3 regions of the Sphingomonas eleionomae genome follow, and region 3 is predicted to be linked to each of the others. Evidence: predicted binding sites of a transcription regulator. Region 3 holds the regulator's gene; each other region holds the start of a gene.

Region 1 (4,278 bases), on a different contig from region 3:
GCGTTACGCTTCACATCCCCTCTCCCACCGAAAGAGGGGCAAGCCGCGCAGCGGCGCGGGGTGAGGGGGAGGGCCGCGATAGAGAGGGCGCGGGCGTCGATAGCGCCCACCCCTCATCCTTCCCACGCGGCTGCGCCGCGCGGGCCCCTTCTTCTCCCACAAGGGGAGAGGAGGAAGAAGGATCGAGGCGCGCCGTTTGGATCACCTTACTGACACGCCAGGCATTCGTCGTAGTCGGTGGTTTCGCCCAAGTCGAAGGTCGGCTTTTCGATCGTGTTGTCCGCCTCTACGCCGCCGGCGAAACCGGCGCGCTGCACCGATTTGGAGCGGAGATAGTAGAGCGACTTGATGCCCAGTTCCCACGCGCGGAAGTGGAGCATGAGCAGATCCCATTTTTCCACGTCCGCCGGGATGAACAGGTTCAGCGACTGTGCCTGATCGATGAACGGCGCGCGGTCGCCCGCCAGTTCGAGGATCCAGCGCTGGTCGATCTCGAAGCTGGTCTTGAACACGTCCTTTTCCTCTGGCGAGAGGAAGTCGAGATGCTGGACCGAGCCGCCGCGCTCCAGGATCGAGGACCAGACGCCTTCGCTGTTCTTCGATTTCTCGATCAGCAGCTTTTCCAGATAGGGATTGCGGACCGAAAAGCTGCCCGACAGCGTCTTGTGCGTGTAGATATTGGCCGGAATGGGTTCGATACAGGCCGAGGTGCCGCCGCAGATGATGCTGATCGACGCGGTGGGCGCAATCGCCATCTTGCAGGAAAACCGCTCCATCACGCCCATGTCGGCCGCGTCGGGGCAGGGGCCGCGCTCGACCGCCAGGTTCATCGATGCTTCGTTCACCTGAGCATTGACGTGCTTGAAGATGCGCAGGTTCCACATCTTGGCCATCGCCCCTTCCATCGGCAGGCCGCGGGCCTGAAGGAAGGAGTGGAAACCCATGACGCCAAGGCCGACCGAGCGTTCGCGGCTGGCCGAATAGCGGGCGCGGGCCATTTCGTCGGGCGCGCGCTCGATATAGTCGGTCAGGACGTTGTCGAGGAAGCGCATCACGTCCTCGATGAACCGCTTGTCGCCTTCCCACTCGTCCCAGGTTTCGAGGTTGAGCGAGGAGAGGCAGCAGACGGCCGTGCGGTCGTTGCCAAGGTGATCGCGGCCCGTGGGCAGCGTGATTTCGGCGCACAGGTTCGAGGTCGTGACCTTCAGACCCAGATCGCGGTGATGCTTGGGCATCGTGCGGTTCACATGGTCGCTGAACACGATGTACGGCTCACCCGTGGCGAGGCGGGTTTCGACGAGCTTCTGGAACAGGCCGCGCGCATCGACCTTGCCGCGCACGCTGCCGTCCTTGGGCGACTTCAGTTCCCATTCGGCGCCATCACGCACCGCTTCCATGAAGGCGTCGGGGATCAGCACGCCATGGTGCAGGTTCAGCGCCTTGCGGTTGAAATCGCCCGAGGGTTTGCGGATTTCGAGGAACTCCTCGATCTCCGGATGGCTGATGTCGAGATAGCAGGCGGCCGAGCCGCGGCGCAGCGACCCCTGGCTGATGGCGAGCGTCAGGCTGTCCATCACGCGGACGAACGGGATGATGCCGCTGGTCTTGCCATTGAGGCCGACGGGTTCGCCGATGCCGCGCACCGTGCCCCAATAGGTGCCGATGCCGCCGCCGCGCGAGGCGAGCCACACATTCTCGTTCCAGGTGGCGACGATCCCTTCCAGGCTGTCGGGCACGGAATTGAGATAGCAGCTGATCGGCAGGCCGCGGCCGGTGCCGCCATTGGACAGCACGGGGGTGGCGGGCATGAACCACAGGCGCGAGATATAGTCGTAGAGCCGCTGGGCGTGCGCGGCATCGTCGGCATAGGCGGAGGCGACGCGGACGAACAGGTCCTGATAGCTTTCGCCCGGCAGCAGATAGCGGTCCTTCAGCGTTTCCTTGCCGAAATCGGTCAGCAGCGCATCGCGCGAATGATCGACCTCCAGCGCATAGGGGCGCGGGTCGACGCGCGTCGATTCAGTGGCGGCCGCAGCCGGTTCCAGGGTGGCGGTTTCTGTCATTTCGGTTTCCTGAGTATCCCTGAAATCCATTGCCTGCCCCATCATAATCCAGCGGTTCGTCCGACTCGGGCAGCGAAGGCCGATGCTATCACCGATCGCCGCGCGCGAGAACAAAAAGTGATCAACCTGACCCGTCACTGCGCGAGCATGGCCGGTCCGCAAGATAACCCTGCGGTTCCGAAAATACCAGTGCTTGGGCTTGCCCCCACAAGCGACCACAACAGATTGTGGCTAATCGCGCTTCGAAGCAAGTCGGTAAATGACCTTTTAGGGACTCAATTCGTCGCTAAAAAGACTCGGGTCGTGGACCGGCCCGACAACGCGTGTGCCGCGACGCGCGGACCTTCCTTGGCTTTTGGACGGGGCAAGGGAACGGGCAGGGAACGAAAAATATTTTGATGTGGACGGGGCAGTGGAGGGATCGGGGCGGAGCGCGCCCACACCGCAGGCTCGTCCCCCAACTCGCTCGTCCTGAGCCTGTCGAAGAACGTATCCCACTGGTCAAGGCGTAGGGCAGCATCCTTCGACGGGCTCAGGACGAACGAGGGGGGTAAGGAGCGGAGCGATCCTGCACCCGGATGCCGTTGGATTGACCCGTGCCGTCATGGCGCGCCCTTTGACTGCCTTGCCTGTGGCAGTCGGAGGGCGCGCAATGACGGTTCAGACTGAAATCATGCGATCCTTAGAACCGGCCGGTCAGCTGCACGCCGTAGAAGCGGGGCTCGGCGGGGATGAAGGTGGGGATGCCGAACGCGCCGCCGGTATTGCCGGCATCGAGCAGATAATCCTCGTCGCTGAGGTTGCGGCCGAACACCGCGACCTCGTACCGGTCGTCGGCAAAGCTGATCCCGGCGCGGGCGTTGAACAGGGTGACGCCCGGCTGGCTGATCAGCGGGTTGTTCGGCACTTCGAAAAAGATCTGCGAGCGATAGGTGACGGTGGGCGTGGCAAAGACGCGGACATCGCCGATGCGCGCGTCGATGGTGAACCCGCCCGCCGCCTGAACCTCTGGCTGAAGGCGGAAGCGCGCGCCCGAAAAGGCGGGGGTCAGCGCCGAGCTTTCCTCGATCTTGGCATCGATATAGGCGCCGTTGCCGAACACCGTCAGCCAGTCGGTGGCGCGCAGCTGCACCTCTGCCTCCACCCCGAAATTGCTGGCATTGCCCGCGCTGCGGGTGCGGGTGATGCCGTCGGGATCGACGACGCTGACCTGAAAGCCCTTATACTGCTGATAATAGACGCCAAGGGTGCCGGACAACGGGCCGAACGCGCCCTTGATCCCGCCTTCGTAATTCCAGACGGTTTCCTCATCGATGATCGACAGGGCGCGTTCCGGGCCGAGGGCGCCGTTGCGGGCGCCGACCTGAACCACCGGGGACCGGCGGCCCTGCGAGATGGTGGCGTACAGGTTCACATCGTCGCTGGCGCGCAGCAGCACGTTGAAGCGCGGCAGCACGGCGGCGAAATTGCCCTCTGCCTCGAATGTCTGGCCGCGGGTATCGACCTGTCCGGGGACGAGCGAGACGCGGAAGCTGGGCACGGCGGCGAGCAGCGGCGGGATCTGCGTCAGCAGTTGCGGGCGCGGGGCCGATGCGAAGAAGCCGGACTGCCGTTCCTCGATCAGGAAGCGGACCCCGGCGGTCAGCTCGATCCAGGAAGCGGGGATCAGCGTGCCATCGAAGAACATCGAATAGCTGGCATTGCGGCCCTGATTTTCAAAGACCGAACGATAGGGCACGGCGGTCAGCGCGCCGCCGGTGACGAGCGCGGTAACGCCCGTCGATACCGGATTGCCGGCCGCATCGACACAGCCAAGGCCCGGCACCAGCGCGCGCGTCAGACACTGGGCAAACACCCCTTCCTCGCCCGAAAAGGGCACGTTCTGAATGCTGTCCTCAAGGAAATAGTTGAAGCCGAACGAGCCGCGGAACAGATCGCTTTGATAGGCGAAGCGGGTTTCCTGATTGACCTGCCACCCCTTGGCCAGTTCCGCAAACTCCAGGAACGGCGCGGCGGAACCGTCGGCATCGAAGATTTCGAGGCTGTCGAACTTGCGATAGCCATTGACCAGGGTCAGCGTCCAGTCGTCGGCGATGTCCCAGGCAAGCGTCAGGTTCGCGTCATAGACTTCGCGGTTGAGGCCGAGCTTTTCCGCACCCAGATCCGCGAGCGAGCGGGGCGATCCGCCCAGCCAGGCCGCGCCGAACGGATTGCC
Region 2 (4,278 bases), on a different contig from region 3:
CGGCACCGGCGTTACCGGCCGCGATGTCACGCCAGAGGCGATCAAGCAGGTCCAGGACAAACCCATTCCGGGCTTTGGCGAATTGTTCCGCTGGCTCAGCTTTCAGACGATCGGCACGTCAACCATTCAGTCACGCGCTTGTGCCGCCGTCGCGCGCGGCACCTATCTTTTTGCATTGCCCGGATCGACCGGCGCGGTTCGCGACGGCTGGGACGGTATCCTGCGCGATCAGCTCGACAGCCGCCACCGCCCCTGCAACTTCGTCGAACTGATGCCCCGGCTGCGCGAACGCTGAACCAGCCAGACAAGGCCAAGCCCCGCCCCGATCATCAGGAACGGCATGGCGGGATAGTGATACCGGGTCTGTCCGGTAAACACGAACGCCAGTGCCGTCGTCAGCACGGGCACGGCCAGCGCAACCGCCATGGGCGACTGATCCAGTCGCCGCCGCCACAATGCCGCGACGCTGGGCGCAAAGCCGATTGCCGACAGGCCCAGGATCGACAGGTACACCAGCTGATTACCAGCCTGCGCAACCCGCCACAGGCCGGACCGGTCCGGATAGCTGGCGTGCAGCGACCAGAAGGCGTCGGTGTCTTTTGCCCATAACAGGATCACCTTGCGCACCCCCAGCATGGCCCAGTCGGCCGGATGCTGAACGATCCAGTCGATCGCCATCCGTTTCAGACGCGCGTCCATCTCCACCTGCCGCTCGATCCGCTGATCGAACGACAGTCCGGTCTGTGCCCACAGGGGCGATTTCTCGACCTGAAAATAGCCACCCGTGGCCAGATCGTTCGCACCGGCCTGTAACGCGATGCCGCCATTCGTGGATACCAGCACCGGCGCGCCAAGCTGTTGCTGATTGCGCATCGTCCACGGGGTCACCACCACCGCCATTCCCGCCACCGCCAGCAGCATCGTTGCCAGCGCCCGCCGCCAGCCAAACGCACGAAGCGACAGCCACATCGTCGGGATCAGCGCCATGCAAACGAACATCGATTGCGGCCGCATCAGCGTGGCCAGGCCCAGCAGCAGGCCCGCGAACACCGCCATGCCGGCCCTGCCCCGACCAAGGATCAGCGCAGCCACCCCCGCCATCAGCACCGTCGTGCTGGTCGTTTCCGCCGCCAGCACGCCGGTATAGACGATATGCGCCGGATAGACGGCATAGAGCAGCATCGAAAGCACCGCTGCCTCCCGCGCTGCGCCCAGCCCCCGCGCCATCGCCCCGATCAACGCGGTGATGGCCGCAGAAGCCATCAGGTTCACGATCAACGGTCCGGTCAGGTTCGGGCCAGTCAGCATCAGTGCGCCTGCCAGCAGCGCCGGATAACCGACAGGCCAGAACGCAGTAGGATGCCCGCGCTCCTGATATCCCATGCCAGCCGCCATTTCCTGAGCGCGCAGCAGATACCAAGCCCCATCCGAATCCGGTGTCACTGGCACGGCCAGGATAAAGATTGCCCGCAGGATCACCGCCAGCAGGATGGCGACAACGAACGGAGCCGTGCCCGTCGCCCAATCCCTGCTCAACCGCGATGAACCATGCAGCATGATTGTTCCTTCGCAGCAGATCCTATCGGGCAGTCCCATGCCGGGCGAGCGTCGCGCAGCGTCGGATGGTTTCAGGTCGGGACATTAACGACGAATCTGCCTTGCCCGGCCGTGATGTTCTATCTATGTTCCCCCCATGACCAGGCGCAATGCGCGGGGCGCAACCCACAACCCTGTCCCCAGACGGTTCGGCTTGGCCGACCGGCAGGCAGACGGCGACTGGCTCGATAACAGGGCGCTGATCGACGGCGAACCCCGTCCGATCCGCACCTCCGTCACCGTGGAAAGTCCCCGGACGATCATCACCCGCAATCAATCGCCCGACGTCCCTTTCGACCGTTCGGTCAATCCCTATCGCGGCTGCGAGCATGGCTGCATCTATTGCTTTGCGCGGCCAACCCATGCCTTTCACGACCTGTCGCCCGGCCTCGATTTCGAAACGCGGCTGTTCGCCAAGCTGGACGCCCCTACCCGCCTCCGGGCGGAACTTGCGCGGACCGGCTATCAATGTCGTCCGATTGCGTTCGGTACCAATACTGACGCCTATCAGCCGATCGAACGCGAATGGCGGATCATGCGCGGGTGCCTGGAAGTCCTGGCGGAATGCCGCCATCCGCTGACGATCACGACAAAGTCCGACCGGTTGCTGCGCGACCTTGACGTGTTGCGGCCCATGGCGGCACAGGGCCTGTGCGCCGTCATGATCTCGATCACTTCGCTTGACCCGCGGATCACCATGACGCTGGAACCGCGCGCGCCGCATCCCGAAAAGCGGCTGGCCGCCATCGCAAAGCTGACGGAGGCGGGCATTCCCGTCTATGTCTCGCTGTCCCCCGTCATCCCTGCGATCACCGACGGGGAGATGGAAGCGATCCTGTCCCGCGCAGCTGAAGCGGGGGCACGCGCCGCATTTTTCATGCCCGTCCGCCTGCCGCACGAGGTGGCACCGCTGTTCCGGGCGTGGCTTGAGACGCATTACCCGGACCGGGCGGGCAAAGTGATGGCGATCATCAATTCGTTGCGCGGCGGGCGGGACAACGATCCGGAATTCTTCACCCGGATGCGGGGACAGGGCGAATGGGCCGCCCTGCTCCGCACACGGTTTCAGATCGCCAGTCGCCGGCTCGGCCTTACCAGTGAGCGGCTGGACCTTCGCTGCGACCTGTTCCGCCCGCCCGCCGGGCCACAGGGCGATCTGTTCGCCTGATCAAGCAGCGATCGAATATCCCTTGAACTGCTCGCGGATCGCGGTTTTCAGCAGCTTGCCGGTCGCCGTATGCGGCAGGCTGTCGACGAAATGCACCTCGTCGGGTAGCCACCATTTGGCGACGTGCTGCGTCAGATAGGCCTGGATCTGTTCCGCTGTCACCGTGGTATCGGGCTTGCGGACCACCAGCAGGATCGGCCGCTCCTCCCACCGCGGGTGGTGAACGCCGATCGCCGCCGCCTCCGCCACGCCGGGACAGCCGACAGCCGCGTTTTCAAGCTCGACCGAGCTGATCCACTCGCCGCCGGACTTGATGACGTCCTTGGACCGATCGGTGATCTGCATCGTGCCATCGGGATGCAGGATTGCGACATCCCCCGTATCGAACCAGCCATCGGGGGTCAGGCAGGGGCCGTCGCCATCCTTGAAATACTGCTTAATAACCCAGGGGCCCCGCACCTGCAGCTGCCCGGCCTGTTGTCCGTCACGCTCCAGTACGCGGCCCTGCTCGTCCACGATCCGCATCTCGACGCCATAGGGCACGTGGCCCTGACGGCACACCTGGTCGACCTGCTGGTCGAAACTCAGCTCGTCCCAATCGACCGAGCGCTGGCCGATCGTGCCGATGGGCGATGTTTCGGTCATGCCCCAAGCATGATTGACGCGGACACCCATCCGCATCAGCCGCTCGATCATGGACCGCGGTGCCGCCGACCCGCCGATGGTCACGACCTTTAGGTGACGCGGCTCCTCCCCGGTCGCATCCATATGCTGAAACATCGCGAACCACACGGTCGGCACTCCAGCCGAATGGGTAACCCGTTCCCGATTCATCAGTTCGCACAGCAGCGCAGGCTCGTTCACCGTCGAAAACACCAGCTTCAGCCCAACTGCTGGCGAAGCAAAGGGCATACCCCAGCCGACGGCATGAAACATCGGCACGATCGGCATGGCCACCGATCCGGCCTCAAGGTCAAAGACCGAAGGCTGCAATTCGACGAGCGCGTGCAACGTGGAACTGCGATGGCTGTACAGCACACCCTTGGGGTTCCCGGTCGTGCCGCTGGTGTAACACAGCATGCACGGGTCGCGCTCATCCCCCTCAACCCAGGTATAATCGCCGGTTTCCCGTTCGATCAGCGCCTCGAACCCGATATCGCAATCGGTGTCCGTCGGGGCGGGATCATAGCAGACATAATGCCGGATCGTATGCCAGTGCGGCTTCATCCGTTCGACCAGCGGCGCAAACGCGCGGTCGTACATCAGCACCACGTCCTCTGCATGATTGCCGATAAAGGCCAGCTGATCGGGGAACAGGCGCGGGTTGATGGTATGGACGATGCCGCCCATCCCGATCGCCCCGTACCACGTCACCAGGTGGCGGCTGTGGTTCATGGCCAGCGTGGCGATCCGGTCGCCGGGCTTGCAGCCCAGTCTTTCCAGCGCCTGTGCCAGCCGCCGCGCATCCTGGGCAATCCCGGCCCAATCGGTGCGCTTCTCGCTGCCATCAGCCC
Region 3 (4,278 bases):
GGTCAGCCAGCAGCGATAGGCATGACCGCGTTCCAGCAGCTCATGCGCGACGGCGGCATGGCGGTCGGCACGGGCGAACTGGAACACGGCATCGCCGTCCCAGTCCAGCCCCAGCCAGCGCATCCCGTCAAGGATCGCGTCAATCGCCGGCTGATTCGATCGAGCCCGGTCGGTATCCTCGATCCGCAGCAGGAATTGCCCGCCGTGATGCCGGGCATAGAGCCAGTTGAACAGCGCCGTGCGCGCGCCGCCGATATGCAGGAACCCCGTCGGCGACGGGGCGAAACGGGTGACGACGGGGCGTGTGCCCGCGCCGCCGGATTTGCTGCCGGATTCCATGGTTGCGCTCAACCGCGCTTGCTCCCAGACACTGTGTTTTCGATGGCCAGATCAGCCTTTGCCGCCCCTAGCATGGCGATCCGGCCACGACAAATCCGGGCCGCGATCGGTGCTGCATTCGATCGGCTGGAACGCCGGCTGGAGGCGGAGCGGGGCCAGTTGCCGCTTTGGATTCCCGTCGCCCTGGGGCTGGGCATCGCTGCCTGGTTCCTGTTGCCGGGGCCTGCTGCGTGGCTGGCCGCTGCCGCGGGGGGCGGGGCGGTCGCGCTGATCGGGATGGGTTTCGGCATTGGCCGCCGGGCAGGCGCTGCGCTGCTTGGCCTGGGCCTGCTCATCGCCATCGGCATCGGTCTTGCGTGGGTGCGGGCGGAGCGGGTTACGCATCCGGTGCTGGAACGGCCCGTCACGGTCAGCTTTGTCGCCCGAATCGAGCGGGTGGAGCCCTTGCCGGCGCGCGATCTTGTCCGGCTGCGCCTTGCCCCTGTCGGTGCGATCGGCCTGCCGACGCTGGTGCGGGTGAATGTCCGCGCCGTCGATGTGCCGCCCGGTGCTGGCACCGGCGCCGAAATCCGGCTGCGCGCCCGGTTGATGCCACCTGCAACGCCGGCCCTGCCGGGCGCCTATGGCTATGCCCGGGCCGCATGGTTCGATGGCATCGGCGCGACCGGGCGCGCGCTTGGCCCGGTTGAGGTCATTCATGCGACCCAGGGCAGCGGTGCGGGCGTCCGCAACCGGCTGTCGGCGCATATCCAGTCGCAGATCGGCGGCGGGGCCGGGGCAATCGCGGCAACGCTGGCCACCGGGGATCGCGGCGGCATCAATGACGCGGATGCAGAGGCGATGCGCCGGTCGGGCCTGGCCCATTTGCTGTCGATCAGCGGCCTGCACGTCACGGCGGTGGTAGGGGCCGCGATCCTGGCGGCCATGCGGATCCTGGCCCTGTTTCCGGCACTTGCCCTGCGGGTTCGGGTGCCGCTGATCGCTGCAGGGTTCGGGGCGGCGGCCGCGCTTGGCTATACCTGGCTGGCAGGCGCAGAGGTGCCGACGGTTCGGTCGTGCATCGCCGCGCTGCTGATCCTGGCCGCGATGCTGCTGGGGCGGGAGGCGATTACGCTGCGGCTGGTCGCGACCGGCGCGTTCGTCGTCCTGCTGCTGTGGCCGGAAAGCCTGGCCGGCCCCAGTTTCCAGCTGAGCTTTGCCGCCGTTACCGCGATCATCGCGCTGCACAGTCATCCGGCGGTGCAGGGCTGGTTCGAACGGCGGGACGAGGGGCGGCTTGCCCGGCTGGGCCGGGGGCTTGCCTCGCTGCTGCTGACGGGGCTGGTGGTGGAGGCGGTGCTGACGCCGATTGCGCTGTTCCATTTCCACAAGTCCGGCGTGTACGGCGCGATTGCCAATCTTGTCGCCATTCCGCTCACCACGTTCGTCATCATGCCGGCCGAGGCGGCGGCGCTGCTGCTGGATGCGGTGGGGCTGGGCGCGCCGCTATGGTGGGTGACGGGGCAGGCCATCGACCTGATCCTGGCGATTGCCCATTGGACGGCGGATGCGCCCGGATCAGTCCGGATGCTGCCCGCGATGCCGGGATGGGCGTTTGCCGCGATGCTCGGCGGTGGGCTGTGGATCGCGCTCTGGCGGACGCGATGGCGGCGATGGGGCGCGGTACCCGTTGCCATCGGCGCGCTGGGCGCGCTGTCCGTGCCGCCGCCCGACCTGCTGGTAACCGGCGATGGCCGCCATGTCGCCATCCGGGCCGGGGACGGGCTGGCGCTGCTGCGCGACCGGGCGGGGGACTATACCCGGTCGATGCTGGGCGAGGCAGCGGGGGTGGATGGCGAGGCGCTGTCGCTCAGCACCCTGCCCGATGCGCGGTGCAGCGCGGACCTGTGCCTGGCCGATGTCCGGGATGCCAATGGCCTCAGCTGGCGGGTCGTTGCCACCCGCAGTGCCCATTTCGTCGAATGGACCGCGATGCGCGATGCGTGTGCCGTTGCCGATATCGTGATTGCCGATCGCCGGTTGCCGGCCGGATGCGTACCGCGCTGGTTGCGCCTGGACCGGGCAACGCTGGCGGAGACCGGCGGCGTTGCGATCACCCTGGCGAGCGGAACGGTTCGCACCGTGCGCGGGCCGGGGGCGCACCCATGGCTGAACCCGCCGACGGTGATGCCGCCACGACCAGCCCGCCCCGTGGCACCACCGCCCAGGCCCGTTGGTCAGTAGCGGCGGAGCAGCCCCGACAGCCGGCCCTGCACCTGCACCTGATCAGGGCGGTAGCGTTGCGGATCATAGCTGCGATTGGCGGGGTCCAGCCGGACCATCGCACCCTCGCGCCGGAAGTATTTGAGCGTTGCGTCATGCCCGTCGATCAGCGCGACCACGATTTCGCCGTCGCGGGCCGATTCCGTCTTACGGATCAGGGCATAATCGCCGTCGAGGATGCCCGCCTCCACCATCGAATCCCCGGACACTTCCAGCGCATAATGTTCACCCGACCCGAGCAGCGCGGCGGGCACCGGCAGCATCTGCGATCCCTCCATCGCCTCGATCGGCACACCGGCGGCGATGCGGCCATGAAGCGGGATTTCGATGACGTCGTTCGCCGGTTCCGGCATCCGCTGCACTGCGGAAGGTGGCGAAAGTGGTGCTACGTCACCACGTTTTGCACCCTTGCTCCGCTTTGCATCGCCCCGTTCCGGCATCTTCAGCACTTCGAGCGCGCGGGCGCGATTGGGCAGGCGGCGAATGAACCCGCGCTCCACCAGCGCCTCGATCAGCCGGTGCACCCCGGATTTCGATTTGAGGTCGAGCGCCTCCTTCATCTCCTCGAACGAGGGGGAAATGCCGTCTTCGCCCAGGCGTTCGGCAATGAAGCACAGCAGCTCATGCTGCTTTTTGGTGAGCATCCCCAATCCTCCGTGTCGGAACAGACTGGGAACGTATATGCTTTGTTCCGTATGGCGTCAAGCGATCACAAGGATATCCACAGGATCGCCCACAGCCGCCGCCGGGGCATCAGCGGGCCGGTGGATCAGGCAGGTGGCGCGTGCCAGCGTCATCAGCATCGAACTGTCCTGTACCGCCGCCGCGCCGACGCGCCCGTCGGGCAGGATTGCCGCGCGCAGGAAATCGGTGCGCTCGCCATTGGCGGGCAGGGGGTCGGCCAGGATCGCGGGGGTCAGCCGGGGCAGGGGGTCGACCGATCCGCCCAGTGCGGCGATGGCCGGCCGGACGAACAGCATCGCCGTGGCGAATGCCGAAACCGGATTGCCGGGCAGGCCGAGAACGAGTGCATCGCCGCGCCGCCCGGCCATCACCGGCTTGCCGGGGCGCAGCGCCACGCGCCAGAAATCAATGGACCACCCCGCCGCCGCCAGCGCGGGCTGCACCAGGTCATGGTCGCCCACCGATGCCCCGCCGCTGGTGACGAGCAGGTCGGCATCGACCCTGGCAAAGGCGCGGGTAAGCGTTTCGAGGTTATCGGGCAGGATGCCAAGGTCGACGATGTCCACGGGCAGATCGGCGAGCATCGCCGCAAGCATCAGCCGGTTCGTCTCCGGTATCTGTGCATCGCCCATCGGCGTTCCGGGCGGGCGCAGTTCATCGCCGGTCGCCGCGACGGCAACCCGTACCGGGCGGCGGACCGACAGCGCGCCATGACCCGCCATCGCAGCCATGGCGAGGCGCGCCGGGGTCATCCGCTCGCCCGCCCGGATCAGCGTTGCGCCCGAGCTGAAGTCCAGCCCGCGATGCCGGACGTTGCTGCCGGGCGCGGCCGGGCCAGCCCCGGTCAGGATCAGCCGGTCGCCGTCGCGCGCCGCCTCTTCCTGTACCAGCACGCAGTCGGCGCCCGCCGGCATGACTGCGCCAGTAAAGATGCGCACCGCCTGTCCCGGCCCGACCGGCCCGGCATGCGGCCGTCCGGCGGCGCTTTCCCCA

What was found. The regulator LexA, encoded in region 3, represses DNA repair genes until DNA is damaged. The targets are predictions, from matches to a motif close to GTTCCNCNCTTGTTCT.
Region 1: a site for LexA is predicted at 2,171-2,186, ahead of ACNI3Q_RS08490 (ribonucleoside-diphosphate reductase subunit alpha). Genes of this name have one in related genera too.
Region 2: a site for LexA is predicted at 1,674-1,689, ahead of ACNI3Q_RS03065 (PA0069 family radical SAM protein). Genes of this name have one in related genera too.

The regions. Positions count from the first base shown of each region.
Region 1 covers NZ_JBLTWP010000003.1:65,050-69,327, forward strand. The annotation lists gene ACNI3Q_RS08485 (hypothetical protein) at 1-14, opposite strand, end outside; gene ACNI3Q_RS08490 (ribonucleoside-diphosphate reductase subunit alpha) at 207-2,093, opposite strand; gene ACNI3Q_RS08495 (TonB-dependent receptor) at 2,746-4,278, opposite strand, start outside.
Region 2 covers NZ_JBLTWP010000001.1:674,054-678,331, forward strand. The annotation lists gene moaB (molybdenum cofactor biosynthesis protein B) at 1-295, shown strand, start outside; gene ACNI3Q_RS03060 (hypothetical protein) at 229-1,557, opposite strand; gene ACNI3Q_RS03065 (PA0069 family radical SAM protein) at 1,694-2,764, shown strand; gene ACNI3Q_RS03070 (long-chain fatty acid--CoA ligase) at 2,765-4,278, opposite strand, start outside.
Region 3 covers NZ_JBLTWP010000004.1:472,485-476,762, forward strand. The annotation lists gene gltX (glutamate--tRNA ligase) at 1-339, opposite strand, end outside; gene ACNI3Q_RS13435 (ComEC/Rec2 family competence protein) at 412-2,562, shown strand; gene lexA (transcriptional repressor LexA) at 2,556-3,245, opposite strand; gene ACNI3Q_RS13445 (molybdopterin molybdotransferase MoeA) at 3,303-4,278, opposite strand, start outside.